Regions from separate parts of the Mesorhizobium sp. M6A.T.Cr.TU.014.01.1.1 genome, predicted to be linked through region 2. Evidence: predicted binding sites of a transcription regulator. Region 2 holds the regulator's gene; the other holds the start of a gene.

Region 1 (6,622 bases), on a different contig from region 2:
CCCTTTACCGCATCGGTGACGCCATTGATCCATGGCGGCAGGAAGCGCCTGAACGCTTGCGGAAAGATGACGTAGGCCAGTCGCTGGCGAAAGGTCAGCCCGGTCGCCATCGCCGCCTCGGACTGCCCCTTCGGTATGGAACCGACCGCGCCGCGCAGATATTCGATGACCTGGGCCGTCTTGAACAGGGTGAGCGCCAGCACGGCGGCCCAGAAGGACTCCAGATGGATGCCGATGGCAGGCAGGCCGTAATAGACGAAGAAGATGAGCACCAGGATCGGAATGCCGCGTATGGTGTCGCTGAAAATGCGCACCACCCAGCGCAGCGGCGTAGGGCCGTAGACAAGGCCGACGCCCATCATCACGCCGGCGACGAGCGACAACACCACGACAAGCAGCGACACCCACAGTGTCACGGCAAAACCCTGGGCTAGGAAGGGCAAGGCATAGGCGATCTGGCCAAGCATGTTAGTGGGCCGCCCTGAACCGGCGCTCGACAAGCCGAAGCGCATAGAGAAGCGCGTAGCCGGTCAAGAGGTACATCGCCGTCACCACAAGGTAGACCTCGACGATCCGGAAGGTGTTGAAGTTGATCCATTGGGCGCCGTAGGTGAGCTCGGGCACCGAAATGACCGAGGCGACGGACGTGTCCTTGAAGAGCGATATGAACGTGTTGGAAAGCGCGGGCAGCGTTATCCGCAGCATCGTCGGTAGGCGCACATGGAGCAGCCGCTGCCAGGGCGTCAGGCCGATCGCCTTGCCAGCGTCGATCTGTCCGCGCGGCACGGCTTCGAGCCCCGAGCGAAACACCTCGACCAGATACGCGCCGCTATAGAGCGACAGTGTCGCGACAAACGAGGTCTGGGCGCTGTAGGCGAGATCGACCACGGTCGGCAGGCCGTAGAAAACGAGATAGACAAGCAGGATCAGCGGCACGTTGCGGATGAATTCGACATAGGCGGCGATTATGGACCGGACGACGCGCCCGGCCGAGACGTACCAGACCGCCAGAACGAGCCCGATGACGATGCCGATGGCTATGGAGATCACGGCGAGCTCGAGACTGAGCAGCAGGCCGCCCCACAGCTTGTCGAAATGCCGCCAGATCAGGTTGAAATTGAGGGCGTAGCCCATGCGTCTGCCTCAGTGCCGAGGGCCGTCGAGGAGAAGGAGGCGGAAGGGCGCCGATTGCTGCCCTTCCGCCAGCTGCATCAGATGACCGGAAAACCGGGATGCCGGGCCGGCGGCTCCAGCCCGAAATAGTCCTTGAACGCCGCGTCGTAGAGCGCCGTTTCATGACCGAACATTGCCGTCGCGAAGGATGCGTTGACGAAGGTCAGCCAGTCGAGATCGCCTTGCCTCAGCGCCGCGCCGTAAAGCATGCTGAACCAGCTTTTGCCGGCATCGAAGTAGCGGTCCGGGTTGCGTGAGGCGAGCCAGCGCACCGTGGAAAGATCGACGGCGGCCGCGTCGACGCGCTTCGACTCGAGTGCCTGCAGCACGTTGGCCTGGGTGTCTATCTGCATCACCTGCGACTCCGGCAGGACAATGTGCACATTTGCCTCGGCATCGACATTCTGCAGGATGGAAATACGCGTTGCCGAACCGCCGGCAAGCAGCTTGTCGAAGGTCTTGTTCTCGGCGGTCGGAAGGGTCAGCAGAGCGATGCCTTCGACGTAATAGGGCCGCGAGAAGTTGATCAGCTGCGAGCGCTGGGCGGTCATGGTCATGAACTGGATCGAGATGTCGACCTTGTTGGTGGTCACATTCGGAATGCGCTGGGCCGGATCCTGCATGACGAAATCGACCATGGTCGGATCGTCGAAAAGCCCCTTGGCAAGAATGCGCCCCATGGTGATGTCCATGCCGACGAGTTCGCCGGCATCGTTCTCGAAGTGCCAGGGTGCGTTGGTGCTGCCGGTGCCGACGATCAGCTTGCCGCGATCGAGAACAGTACGCAGCAGGCTGTCCGGCGCCGCTTGCGCCGCCGCCTTCTGAACATCGACCGTTGCTGCTGCGCCCATCACTCCGGCCGTTGCAAGCCCGGCCATTTTCAGAAATTCACGTCTTTTGGATGTGTCGTTCACGGCGACCTCCTTCGTGTTGTGTTCCCCTTTGGATGAGCAAATGCGTCGTTGCAATGAACGTGATTGTCCCTTACAAGAGACGCATGTACTCTATACAAGACAGATACTAACATCAGGAGCCGGTAATGCAAGATGGCAATGCCTTGGCAGTTCGACCGGACGCCGGCCTGGACGAAGACAGGGCATCGGGCTCTCGCGAGAAGGGTCTCAACCGGGTGCTCCAGATCCTGGAGTTTCTCCACACGACCCAGCGTGCGATCGGGATTGGCGATCTCGCCAAGGCAGTGAATGCGCCTCGCTCGACGACCTACACGCTTGTGCGCTCGCTGGTCGATGCGGGCCTGCTGGAAATGGCCGGCGACGGCAATCGCGTCTATTTCGGAAAAAAGCTTTACCTCTACGGAATGGACTATGTGCGCGGCAACGACCTGCTCAGGAGAGGGCGGCAGGAGGTCGACAATCTGTCGCGCGAGACAGGCGAGACCTCTGAATTGTGCATGCTGCAAAGCGGCCGCTACACAATCGTCCATTCAAGTCCGGGCACCAGGCCGTTCCGGATCAGCTCGGCCACAGGTCTGCAGATCCCGCTTCCCTGGACCGCTTCGGGGCGGTTGCTTCTCGCCGGTTTCGAAAGGGCCGTGATCGAAGACATGGTGTCCGAAGACGATCTCGTCCTGCCAGACGGCCGCAGATTGCTGCTCGACGACTTCATAGAAGATATCGCCGTGGCTGGCGGTGTCGGCTACTGCGTGACCTCGGGTCTTGTCGACGCCTACACAAAATGCCTTGCCGCGCCGGTCTTTTCAGCGCCCGGCAAGGTCGAGGCGACGATATGCCTTGTGGTTCCCATCGACACTTCCGGAGAAAAGACCGACGATCTCATCGCCATGCTGCGCGAACGCGCTGCGAGGCTTTCGATCACAGGATGAGCAGGTTTGCCGAGTCGCCAAGTGGGAATTCGCTCACGCGATGATGTCGGGGATGATCCGGTCTTCCAGCGCCATCAGCCGGTCTTTCAGGAATAGTTTTTTCTTCTTCATGCGCTGGATCTGCAGCGGGTCGCAGCCCATGGCGATCATCGCGTTGATGGCCGCGTCGAAATCGGCGTGCTCTTGCTTCAGCCGAGAATATTCGAGGCGGATATCGGCCTGTTCCTGTTCGGACATTATCTACCGTCTGCACGTCTGCGGCGCCCAAAAATGGGCCTGATTGGGCGGGGCCGGGGGCTCTCTTGCACCGGCGCGCAGCCAATATCACATTTCACATTGTCGTGGAATGCTACCACGCAGCATTCGACATCGCTGCCCGATGGTGGCACACTGTCATTATGCCGTCACAGAAGCGAGCCTGCGGTGGACACGCCTTGACGGCTGCAATCGAGGAAACCATGAAAGGGAGAACCAATCATGTCTCTTGCATCCCATCTTGATGAGTTGCAGCGGAAACACGGCGACATCGAACGCGAAATCGATGACGCGATGAATCATCCATCAGTGGATGACCTCGAAATCGTGAATCTCAAGCGGCGCAAGCTGGCACTCAAGGACGAGATTGAAAAACTGAAAGCGAAACCGACCACGCATTGACGCTTTTCCTCGAATAGCTGCGCCGGTTTCGGCGCACGAGCATCTTTCCGGTGGCGGCCATGCCGCCGGAGCGCTGCTTCACACGACTCGGAGATGGTTCCGGCCGCCAGCGGCACGGATACGATGGGCTGTTTGTCTCCTCTCCCGTTATCGATTTGGTAGGTCTGCCTGCCTGTCGCCATTGACAAGCCATCTTTGCTCCTCCACCTCATGCCCGGACCTTCTACAGCGCCGCGCGCCCTTTCGGGCGCGCAAAGGACACTGTATTTTGATTTTTGCGCGTGATCCTTTCCGGAAACCGATTCCGGGATTCGGGGTGACGCGCTAACAAAGGGCAGCCGGCCATGACCGGATATTTTTCCTCTCCCTTCCCGCGCCGCACGTCGGTCGGTGTCGATGTCGGCGGCGTGATGGTCGGCGGGGGTGCCCCTGTCGTCGTTCAGTCGATGACCAACACCGACACCGCCGATGTCGACCAGACAGTCGCTCAAGTTGCGGCGCTGCATCGTGCCGGCTCCGAGATCGTGCGCATCACCGTCGACCGCGACGAGAGCGCTGCCGCCGTGCCCGCCATCCGCGAGCGGCTCGAACGGCTCGGCATCAACGTGCCGCTGGTCGGCGATTTCCACTATATCGGCCACAAGCTGCTCGCCGACCATCCGGCTTGCGCCGAGGCGTTAGCCAAGTACCGCATCAATCCCGGCAATGTCGGCTTCAAGGACAAGAAGGACCGGCAGTTCACTGATATCGTCGAGATGGCGATCCGGCACGACAAGCCGGTGCGCATCGGCGTCAATTGGGGGTCGCTCGACCAGGAGCTTCTGACCCGGCTGATGGACGACAACCAGCGCCAAGGCTTTCCGCTGACCGCGCAGGAAGTGACGCGCGAGGCGATCGTGCAGTCGGCGATCCTTTCGGCCGAAATGGCCGAGGAGATCGGTCTTGGCCGCGAGAAAATCATTCTGTCGGCCAAGGTTAGCGGTGTGCAGGACCTGATCGCCGTTTATACCGAGCTTGCCACCCGCTCCAACCACGCGCTGCATCTTGGCCTCACCGAGGCCGGCATGGGTTCAAAAGGCATCGTCGCCTCGTCCGCAGCGATGGGCATCCTTCTCCAGCAAGGCATTGGCGACACGATCCGCATCTCGCTGACACCGGAGCCGAATGGCGACCGCACCCGGGAGGTGCAGGTATCGCAAGAACTCCTGCAGACCATGGGGTTCCGGCAGTTCGTGCCGATCGTCGCCGCCTGCCCCGGCTGCGGCCGCACGACCTCTACCGTGTTCCAGGAACTCGCCCAGAACATCCAGGCGGATCTGCGCAAGAACATGCCGGTGTGGCGTGAAAAATATCCCGGCGTCGAGAACCTCAAGGTCGCGGTGATGGGCTGCATCGTCAACGGTCCAGGTGAATCCAAGCATGCCGATATCGGCATTTCTCTGCCCGGTACCGGCGAGACGCCGACGGCGCCGGTATTCGTCGACGGCAGGAAGGCGGCGACGCTGCGCGGCCCGTCGATTGCTGCGGACTTCGAGAAAATGGTCGCCGACTATATCGAGCAGCGGTTTGGGCAACTTGGCAAGGCCGCGGCGGAGTAGATCTATGCGGCTCCCTTGGGCGACGCCGGTCTTGCTTGGTGGGTTTGTCTTGCTTTGTGGGCTGGGCTGGGTGACAGCCGTCCAGGCCGATCCGCCGCGCCCCGCCAAACAACGACTGCTCGACCGGGTTTGCAACCTGATCGAGGCTCATGCGGACCAAAACGGCCTGCCCAAGGACTTCTTTGCCCGGTTGATCTGGAAGGAAAGCCGCTTCGATCCCAGTGCGGTCAGCCCGGTCGGCGCCGAAGGCATTGCCCAGTTCATGCCGGGTACAGCCAAGATACGCGGCCTCGCCAATTCCTTCGATATCGAGCAGGCCATCCCGGCCTCGGCAAAATATCTCGCCGAAATGAAAACCGGCTTCGGCAATCTCGGCTTGGCCGCCGCCGCCTACAATGCCGGTGAAAGCCGGGTGTCGCGCTGGCTGAGTTCTGGCGGTTTCCTGCCGATGGAGACCGAAAGCTACGTTCTGGACATCATGGGCGAGCCAGCCGACAGGTTCACCGACACCGCCTATGCCGGCACCATCCGGCCGCTCGATAAGAAAGCGAGCTTCGCGGTCGCCTGCCGCAAGCTGCCGGTCATCAAGTCCCAAACCGTGGCCATGGCGTCGATCAACATCAAGCCGTGGGGCGTGCAGGTGGCCGGCAATTTCCGCCGCGCCGCGGCGCTCAGTCAATGGAATGGTGTGAAGCGCCGGTTTCCGGCCTTGCTTAAGGGCCAAAATCCGGTGGTCAGCCGGGTGCGCTCGCCGATCGGCAGGCGCGGCATCTATGCGGTCCGGATCGGCGCCGACTCCAAAGCCAAGGCCGACAACATTTGCCAGAAACTGCAAAGCGTCGGCGGTGCATGCATTGTGGTGCGGAACCGGTGATGGGTACCGACCGATTTGCCCGACAAACCATCGAAGCTGCGCTTTGACTCCACGAATTCTGCTGCTCCACGGCTCCAACTCCAGGCCTTCCATGACCGACCGTCTCTACAGCGATCCCGACCTCGCCCAGTTCTACGATATCGAGAACGAAGGCGGCGTCGACTTCGACTATTGCGTCGGCTTTGCCAAGGGTGCCGGATCGGTTCTCGACCTCGGCTGCGGCACCGGGCAATTGGCCGCCGCGCTCGCCGATCGGCGTAATGTGACCGGTGTCGATCCGGCGCCGGCGATGCTCGACATCGCGCGCCGCCGAGCCGGCGGGCAGAGGGTCGACTGGGTCGAGGCCGATGCGCGAACCGTCCGGCTCGGACGATGCTTCGATCTGGTTCTTTTGACCGGGCACGCCTTTCAGGTGTTTCTGACGCCGAAAGATCGAGAGGCGGTGCTTGCCACGATCGCTGCTCATCTGACTCCCGA
Region 2 (6,622 bases):
TGGGGCCAACGGAACGGCGGTCGCAAAGGGCACGGTGATCGAGGCGCTGGACAGCACGGCGCCAGCCGCGAGCGGCCAGGCATTCCTGCGGGTCATCGACACGCCGGAAGCATCGCGAAAGATTTCGGACAAGGTGATCGTCTGGCTCGATACGCTGAAGAGCGCCGGCCTGATCGAAAGCCGGTTCAACTCGATCTTCTTCTTCACCGGCGCAAGCCGCGAGCCGGAACTGGCCGGTATCTGGGGCGCGGTCGTCGGATCGTTCCTGACCATGATCGTAACGCTCGCCATCGCCTTCCCGATCGGCGTTTCGGCGGCGATCTATCTTGAGGAATTTGCGCCCAAGAACCGGCTGACGACGATCATCGAAGTGAATATCAACAATCTGGCGGCGGTGCCTTCGATCGTCTTCGGCCTGCTTGGACTTGCCGTATTCCTGAATTTCTTCGGCCTGCCGCGCTCGGCCCCGGTGGTCGGCGGCATGGTGCTGGCGCTGATGACCCTGCCGATCATCATTATCGCCTCACGCGCTTCGCTGCGCGCCGTGCCACCGTCGATCCGCGAGGCCGCACTTGGCATCGGAGCGTCCAAGGTCCAGACCGTATTCCATCACGTCCTGCCGCTGGCGATGCCGGGTATCATGACCGGCACCATCCTCGGAATGGCGCATGCGCTGGGTGAAACCGCGCCGTTGCTGATGATCGGCATGGTCGCCTTCATCGTCGACATTCCCGGTGGCTTCACCGATCCCGCGACGATCCTGCCGGTGCAGATATTCATGTGGGCCGATTTTCCTGAAGCGGGGTTCCAGCAGAAGACTTCGGCGGCGATTTTGATTTTGCTGGTGTTTTTGGTCATCATGAATGCCATCGCGGTGATACTGCGCAGGCGCTTCGAGCGGCGCTGGTAAGGAGTAGAGGATATGAACATCATGACGGAAGCCAGCGTCGAGCAGAAACTGAGTAGCGGAACCAACGAGCCTTCGATCAAGATGAAGGGCGAAAAGGTCTCCGTTCATTACGGCGAGAAGCGAGCTCTGTTCGACGTGGATCTCGATGTCCGCGAGAACCAGGTGACGGCGTTGATCGGCCCATCGGGCTGCGGCAAGTCGACCTTTCTGCGTTGCTTGAACCGAATGAACGACACGATCGACATCGCGCGGGTAAGCGGCAAGATCACGCTCGACAACGAGGATGTCTACGACCCGAAAATCGATGTCGTCGAGCTGCGAGCTCGCGTCGGCATGGTGTTCCAGAAGCCGAACCCGTTTCCGAAGTCGATCTACGAAAACGTCGCCTACGGTCCGCGCATTCACGGTCTGGCCAGGAGCAAGGCGGAGTTGGACGGCATCGTCGAATCGAGCCTGAAGAAGGCCGGCCTGTTCAACGAGGTCAAGGATCGCCTGCTCGAGTCGGGCACTGGCCTTTCCGGTGGCCAGCAGCAGCGCCTGTGCATTGCGCGCGCCATCGCTGTGTCACCGGAAGTGATCCTGATGGACGAGCCGTGTTCTGCGCTCGATCCGATCGCCACCGCCCGTGTCGAGGAACTGATTGACGAACTGCGCCAGAACTACACGATCGTCATCGTCACCCATTCGATGCAGCAGGCAGCGCGCGTGTCGCAGCGCACGGCGATGTTCCATCTCGGCTATCTGGTCGAGGAGGGCGCGACCGACAAGATGTTCACCAACCCCGACGACAAGCGCACCCAGGACTACATCACCGGCCGGTTCGGCTAAGCGGTCCGGCGAATTTCGAGCACGAGGACAGTATCATGGGTGAACATACCGTCGCATCTTTCGACGAGGAACTGGAGCACATCGACAGGCTGATCCGCGACATGGACGAGCTTGCCGCCGCGATGGTCGCAGCCTCGATCCGCGCGTTGCTCGCGTCAGATAATGCGATGGCGCAGCGCGTCGTCTCGGATGACGCCATCATGGATGCGCGGCAGCGCGAACTCGACGACAGCGCGATCACGCTGATCGCCAAGCGGCAGCCGATGGCGCAAGATCTGCGCGCCGTGGTTGGCGCAATCCGGATGGCCGGCGATCTCGAGCGCATCGGCGACCTGGCCAAGAACATAGCCAAGCGGGTCAGCGCCGTCGGGCAGAGCGCCACGCCGCGTAATCTCTCGCACGGTATCGACGCGATGGCGGATCTCGTTCTCGAGCAGCTCCGCGGCGTGGTCGAGCACTATGTGTCGCGCAACGCCGGCGCGTTGAAAGAGCTGCGCGCCGCCGACGAGAAGATCGACGTGAAATACACGGCGGTTTTTCGCGAACTCCTGACCTACATGATGGAGGATCCGCGCAACATCACCGCCTGCACGCATCTTCTGTTCTGCGCCAAGAATCTCGAGCGTATCGGCGATCATGTCACCAACATCGCCGAAAACGCCTACTATGTCGTGACCGGGCAGCAATTGCCGGCGGATCGGCCGAAGCTCGACGAAACGACGATGCCGGCGTCGGCGACATGACAGGGGTAACCGGCCGATGATCGCGCCGCGCATCATGGTGGTGGAGGACGAAGAGCCGCTGGGCGTCCTCCTTCGCTACAATCTGGAATCCGAAGGCTATCAGGTCGAGGTGGTGACGCGCGGCGACGAGGCCGAAATCCGGCTTCAGGAAAACGTGCCCGATCTTCTGGTGCTCGACTGGATGGTGCCGGCGGTTTCGGGCATCGAGCTTTGCCGTCGCCTTCGGGTGCGTCCCGAAACCGAGCGGCTGCCGATCATCATGCTGACCGCGCGCGGCGAGGAAAGCGACCGGGTGCGCGGCCTCTCGACCGGGGCCGACGACTATCTGGTCAAGCCGTTCTCGACACCGGAATTCATGGCCAGGGTCAAGGCGCTGCTGCGCCGCGCCAAGCCCGAAGTGCTGTCCAGCGTGCTGAAGGTCGGTGACATCATGCTCGATCGCGAATCGCACAGGGTCTATCGCAAGAAGAGCGAGATCCGGCTCGGGCCGACCGAATTCCGGCTGCTCGAATTCATGATGCGGCACCCGGGTCGGGTGTTCTCGCGCAGCCAGTTGCTCGACAATGTCTGGGGCGAGACGATCTACATCGACGAGCGCACGGTGGACGTCCATGTCGGCCGGCTGCGCAAGGCGGTCAACAATGGCCGCATGCCCGATGTCATCCGCACCATCCGCGGCGCGGGCTATGCGATCAGGGAAGACTGAACAGACTGCCTAAATTCAAGCTGCGTTCTTCCATTCAGGCCACGTGCTTCCTGGCCGTGCCGGACTTCCCTTGCGCGCCCGGCGCGAAAATCTCCTGGTCGACGAAGCTCAGCGCTCGCATGGCGCAGCCTTCGCGGATCAGCGGCAGCTCGTTCGGCTCAGTGTCGAAGGAAATCGAACCCGAATGCTGACCGCCGGCGGTCTGAGCGATGGCCTCGCGCAGGGCCGGCTCGATCAGGTCGAAGGCGGCAGCGCTGGCGCCGACCATGGCGACCGGCGCCGGATCGATCAACGCGAACAGGCTGCCGAGCCCGAAGCCGAGCGCTTCGCCGGCCTTGCGGTAGGCTTCGCGCTCGGGTCCGTCCGTCTGGCGCGCCCGGGCCGCCAGTGCCCGCATCTCGGCGTCGCTGACATCGGCGACCGGCTCGGCGTTCTCGCTCAACTGCCTTGCATTGCGCCAGATGGCGTAGTTGCCGGCATAGGCCTCGACGCAGCCGCGCCGCCCGCAGCGGCAAAGCGCGCCGCCCGGCCGGTGGATCATGTGGCCGAATTCGCCGCCTGAGGAATGGGTGCCGGTGAACAGTTCGCCCTTCAGCACCAGCCCCATGCCGATGCCGTGGGAGAGCAGGATGGCGATGAAATCGTCGCGGTAGCGATCCGGGTCGCGCCAGCGCAGCGCCACGGCCATCATGTTGCAGTCGTTCTCCATGATGGCCGGGATGCCGAACTCACGTTCCAGAATGTCGGCGAAGGCAATGTTCGTCTGCGGCGTGATCGGCGACCACAACATGGCGCGCGCATGGGAATCGGTGATGCCCTGGATCGCCAGCGCGATGCGGGCGACGCTTTGGACATCGAGATCGGGATCTTCGAGCCGGCGCCGGACGATGGCGACACATTCGTCGATCAGCTCGTCGCGCGACATGGTCAGCGTGTCCAGCCGGCGCTGTTCCTCGGCGACCACTTGTCCGGCATAATCGATGACGGCGACCGAAAGGAAATTCAGCGACAACACGACGGCCAACACCGCTGCCGCTTCCGGATTGAGGCTAAGGCCGACCTGCGGCCGGCCGCGTTTCAGCGAAACGGTCTCGCTCGCTTTGCTCTCGGTCAGGATGCCTTCCTGGATGAGGTCGGAAGAGATCGCCGATATGGTCGAATGGCTGAGGCCGGTGGTCGCGGCGATCTCGGTTCGCGACGGCTGGCCTGCCCGGCGTACGGCCGAAATCACCATCGCCCGGTTGCGCCGACGCAAATCGTCATGACGGATTCCAACCGACATCCTTTGCTTCCTCCCTCTTGCCGCGGCCGCTCATGAACCGGAAGCCGTCGGTAGCGTCCGACAAATACTGGCAGAAGCAGAAGGCCCTGTCATTGTTTATTCCGGGGCTCGAAAAAAGTCGGCAGGGACATCAAAATCCATCAGAATTGATGTTGACAGCGCTTCGGCGTTGGACCAGTATTTTTTCGAGGCTCGAAAAAATAGAGCCTTTGTGCCGGCCTTCGGGCCAGTTTGGTCGCGCCGTATCGCGGCGCAGGGAGGACTATCATGAAGAGATTCGCAGCCGCCATCCTGGCGGGGGTCGCCATGTCGCTGACGCTCGCGTCGGTCGCACAGGCGAAGGACAAGGTCATTGGCGTTTCGTGGTCGAACTTCCAGGAAGAGCGCTGGAAGACCGACGAAGCCGCCATGAAGACAGCGATCGAGGCCGCCGGCGACAAGTATATTTCCGCCGATGCGCAGTCCAATCCCGGCAAGCAGCTGACCGATGTCGAGAGCCTGATCTCGCAGGGCGCCAACGCGCTCATCATCCTTGCGCAAGATGCGTCGGCCATCGGGCCGGCGGTGCAAAAGGCGCTGGACGAAGGCATTCCGGTCGTCGGCTATGACCGGTTGATCGAGAACAAGGACGTGTTCTATCTGACCTTCGACAACCAGGAAGTCGGCCGCATGCAGGCCCGCGAAGTGTTCAAGGTCGCGCCGGAAGGCAACTACGTCTTCATCAAGGGCTCGGGCGCCGATCCGAATGCCGATTTCCTGTTCGCCGGCTCCATGGAAGTGCTCAAGGATGCCATCGAGAGCGGCAAGATCAAGAATGTCGGCGAGGCGTATACCGACGGCTGGCTTCCCGCCAACGCCCAGAAGAACATGGAACAGTTCCTGACCGCCAACGACAACAAGGTCGATGCGGTGGTTGCCGCCAATGACGGCACCGCCGGTGGCGTCGTCGCGGCGCTGACGGCGCAAGGCTTGGCCGGATCCGTCCCGGTGTCCGGCCAGGACGGCGACCATGCAGCGCTGAACCGCATTGCGCTCGGCACACAGACCGTATCGGTGTGGAAGGACGCGCGAGAGCTCGGCAAGAACGCCGCCGAGATCGCCTCGCAGCTTGCCGATGGCAAGCAGATGACCGACATTGCGGGCGTCAAGGACTTCACCACGCCGGGCGGCAATGCCGTCAAGTCGCTGTTCCTGACGCCGATTGCCATCACCAAGGACAATCTCAACGTCGTCATCGACGCCGGCTGGATCAAGAAGGACGAAGTCTGCGCGGGTGTCGCCGCGGGCAGCGTTGCGGCCTGCAACTGATCTGGATCATTTCGCAAGGAAACGAACGCCGCGGCTGTCAGGCCGCGGCGTTTTTCGAGAGGCTTTCCGCTTCAAATGACCGTGGAAAGCAAATAGCATTCTGTTCCGGCATCCGCGCCAGACGGCAACCCGGTCGGAGGACATCATGACCGACACGGCATCCAACCCACCGGTCGCCCACACGGCCGAAGACCGGGCGCGCGAATCCGAGCTCAGCGCCATCGGACGGTTCCTCAAGGCAACCGAGCTCGATATACGCATGCTCGGCATGGTCGGCGCTCTGCTGGTCATCTGGGTTGGAATTCACATCCTGTCGGGTGGGCTTTTCCTCACGCCGCGCAATCTCTGGAACCTGTCGGTGCAGACCTCCTCGGTGGCGATCATGGCGACCGGCATGGTGCTGGTCATCGTGATGCGCAACATCGATCTTTCGGTGGGCTCCGTCGAAGGCGTGATCGGCATGGTGATGGGCGTGGCGCAGGCCGAATTCCTGATCCGCGTCATGGGGCTCCAGGTGGGAAATCCCTGGATATGGATTATCGCATTGGCTGCCGGTGTGGTGCTCGGCCTCATGATAGGCGCGCTCCAGGGCTTCATCATCGCTTATCTCGAGGTTCCGGCCTTCATCGTGACGCTGGGCGGCTTGCTGATCTGGCGTGGCATGGCGTGGCTGATGACGAGCGGGCGCACCGTCGCGCCGCTCGACGCCACCTTCCAGCTCATGGGTGGCGGGCCGCGTGGCTCGATCGGGGCAACCGCAAGCTGGATCGTCGGCGTTCTCGCCTGTGCGGCCGTCGCTTTCATGCTGCTCAACGGCCGGTCGCAGCGCAAGCGGTTCAAGTTTC

The links. Region 2 encodes PhoB, which activates phosphate uptake and scavenging genes when phosphate is short. Its sites were predicted from a motif close to TGTCATNNANCTGTCAT; they were not measured.
Region 1: the regulator PhoB is predicted to act here: its motif matches at 3,408-3,424, upstream of EN885_RS04965 (YdcH family protein).

The regions. Positions count from the first base shown of each region.
Region 1 covers NZ_RZPG01000003.1:17,785-24,406, reverse strand. Annotated here, with positions in the region: gene EN885_RS04990 (amino acid ABC transporter permease) at 1-467, opposite strand, end outside; gene EN885_RS04985 (amino acid ABC transporter permease) at 469-1,134, opposite strand; gene EN885_RS04980 (transporter substrate-binding domain-containing protein) at 1,212-2,087, opposite strand; gene EN885_RS04975 (IclR family transcriptional regulator) at 2,213-3,016, shown strand; gene EN885_RS04970 (YdcH family protein) at 3,050-3,253, opposite strand; gene EN885_RS04965 (YdcH family protein) at 3,494-3,673, shown strand; gene ispG (flavodoxin-dependent (E)-4-hydroxy-3-methylbut-2-enyl-diphosphate synthase) at 4,018-5,271, shown strand; gene EN885_RS04955 (lytic transglycosylase domain-containing protein) at 5,276-6,145, shown strand; gene EN885_RS04950 (class I SAM-dependent methyltransferase) at 6,237-6,622, shown strand, end outside.
Region 2 covers NZ_RZPG01000015.1:27,304-33,925, forward strand. Annotated here, with positions in the region: gene pstA (phosphate ABC transporter permease PstA) at 1-910, shown strand, start outside; gene pstB (phosphate ABC transporter ATP-binding protein PstB) at 923-1,738, shown strand; gene phoU (phosphate signaling complex protein PhoU) at 1,774-2,481, shown strand; gene phoB (phosphate regulon transcriptional regulator PhoB) at 2,498-3,187, shown strand; gene EN885_RS17955 (ROK family protein) at 3,222-4,469, opposite strand; gene xylF (D-xylose ABC transporter substrate-binding protein) at 4,737-5,777, shown strand; gene EN885_RS17965 (sugar ABC transporter permease) at 5,923-6,622, shown strand, end outside.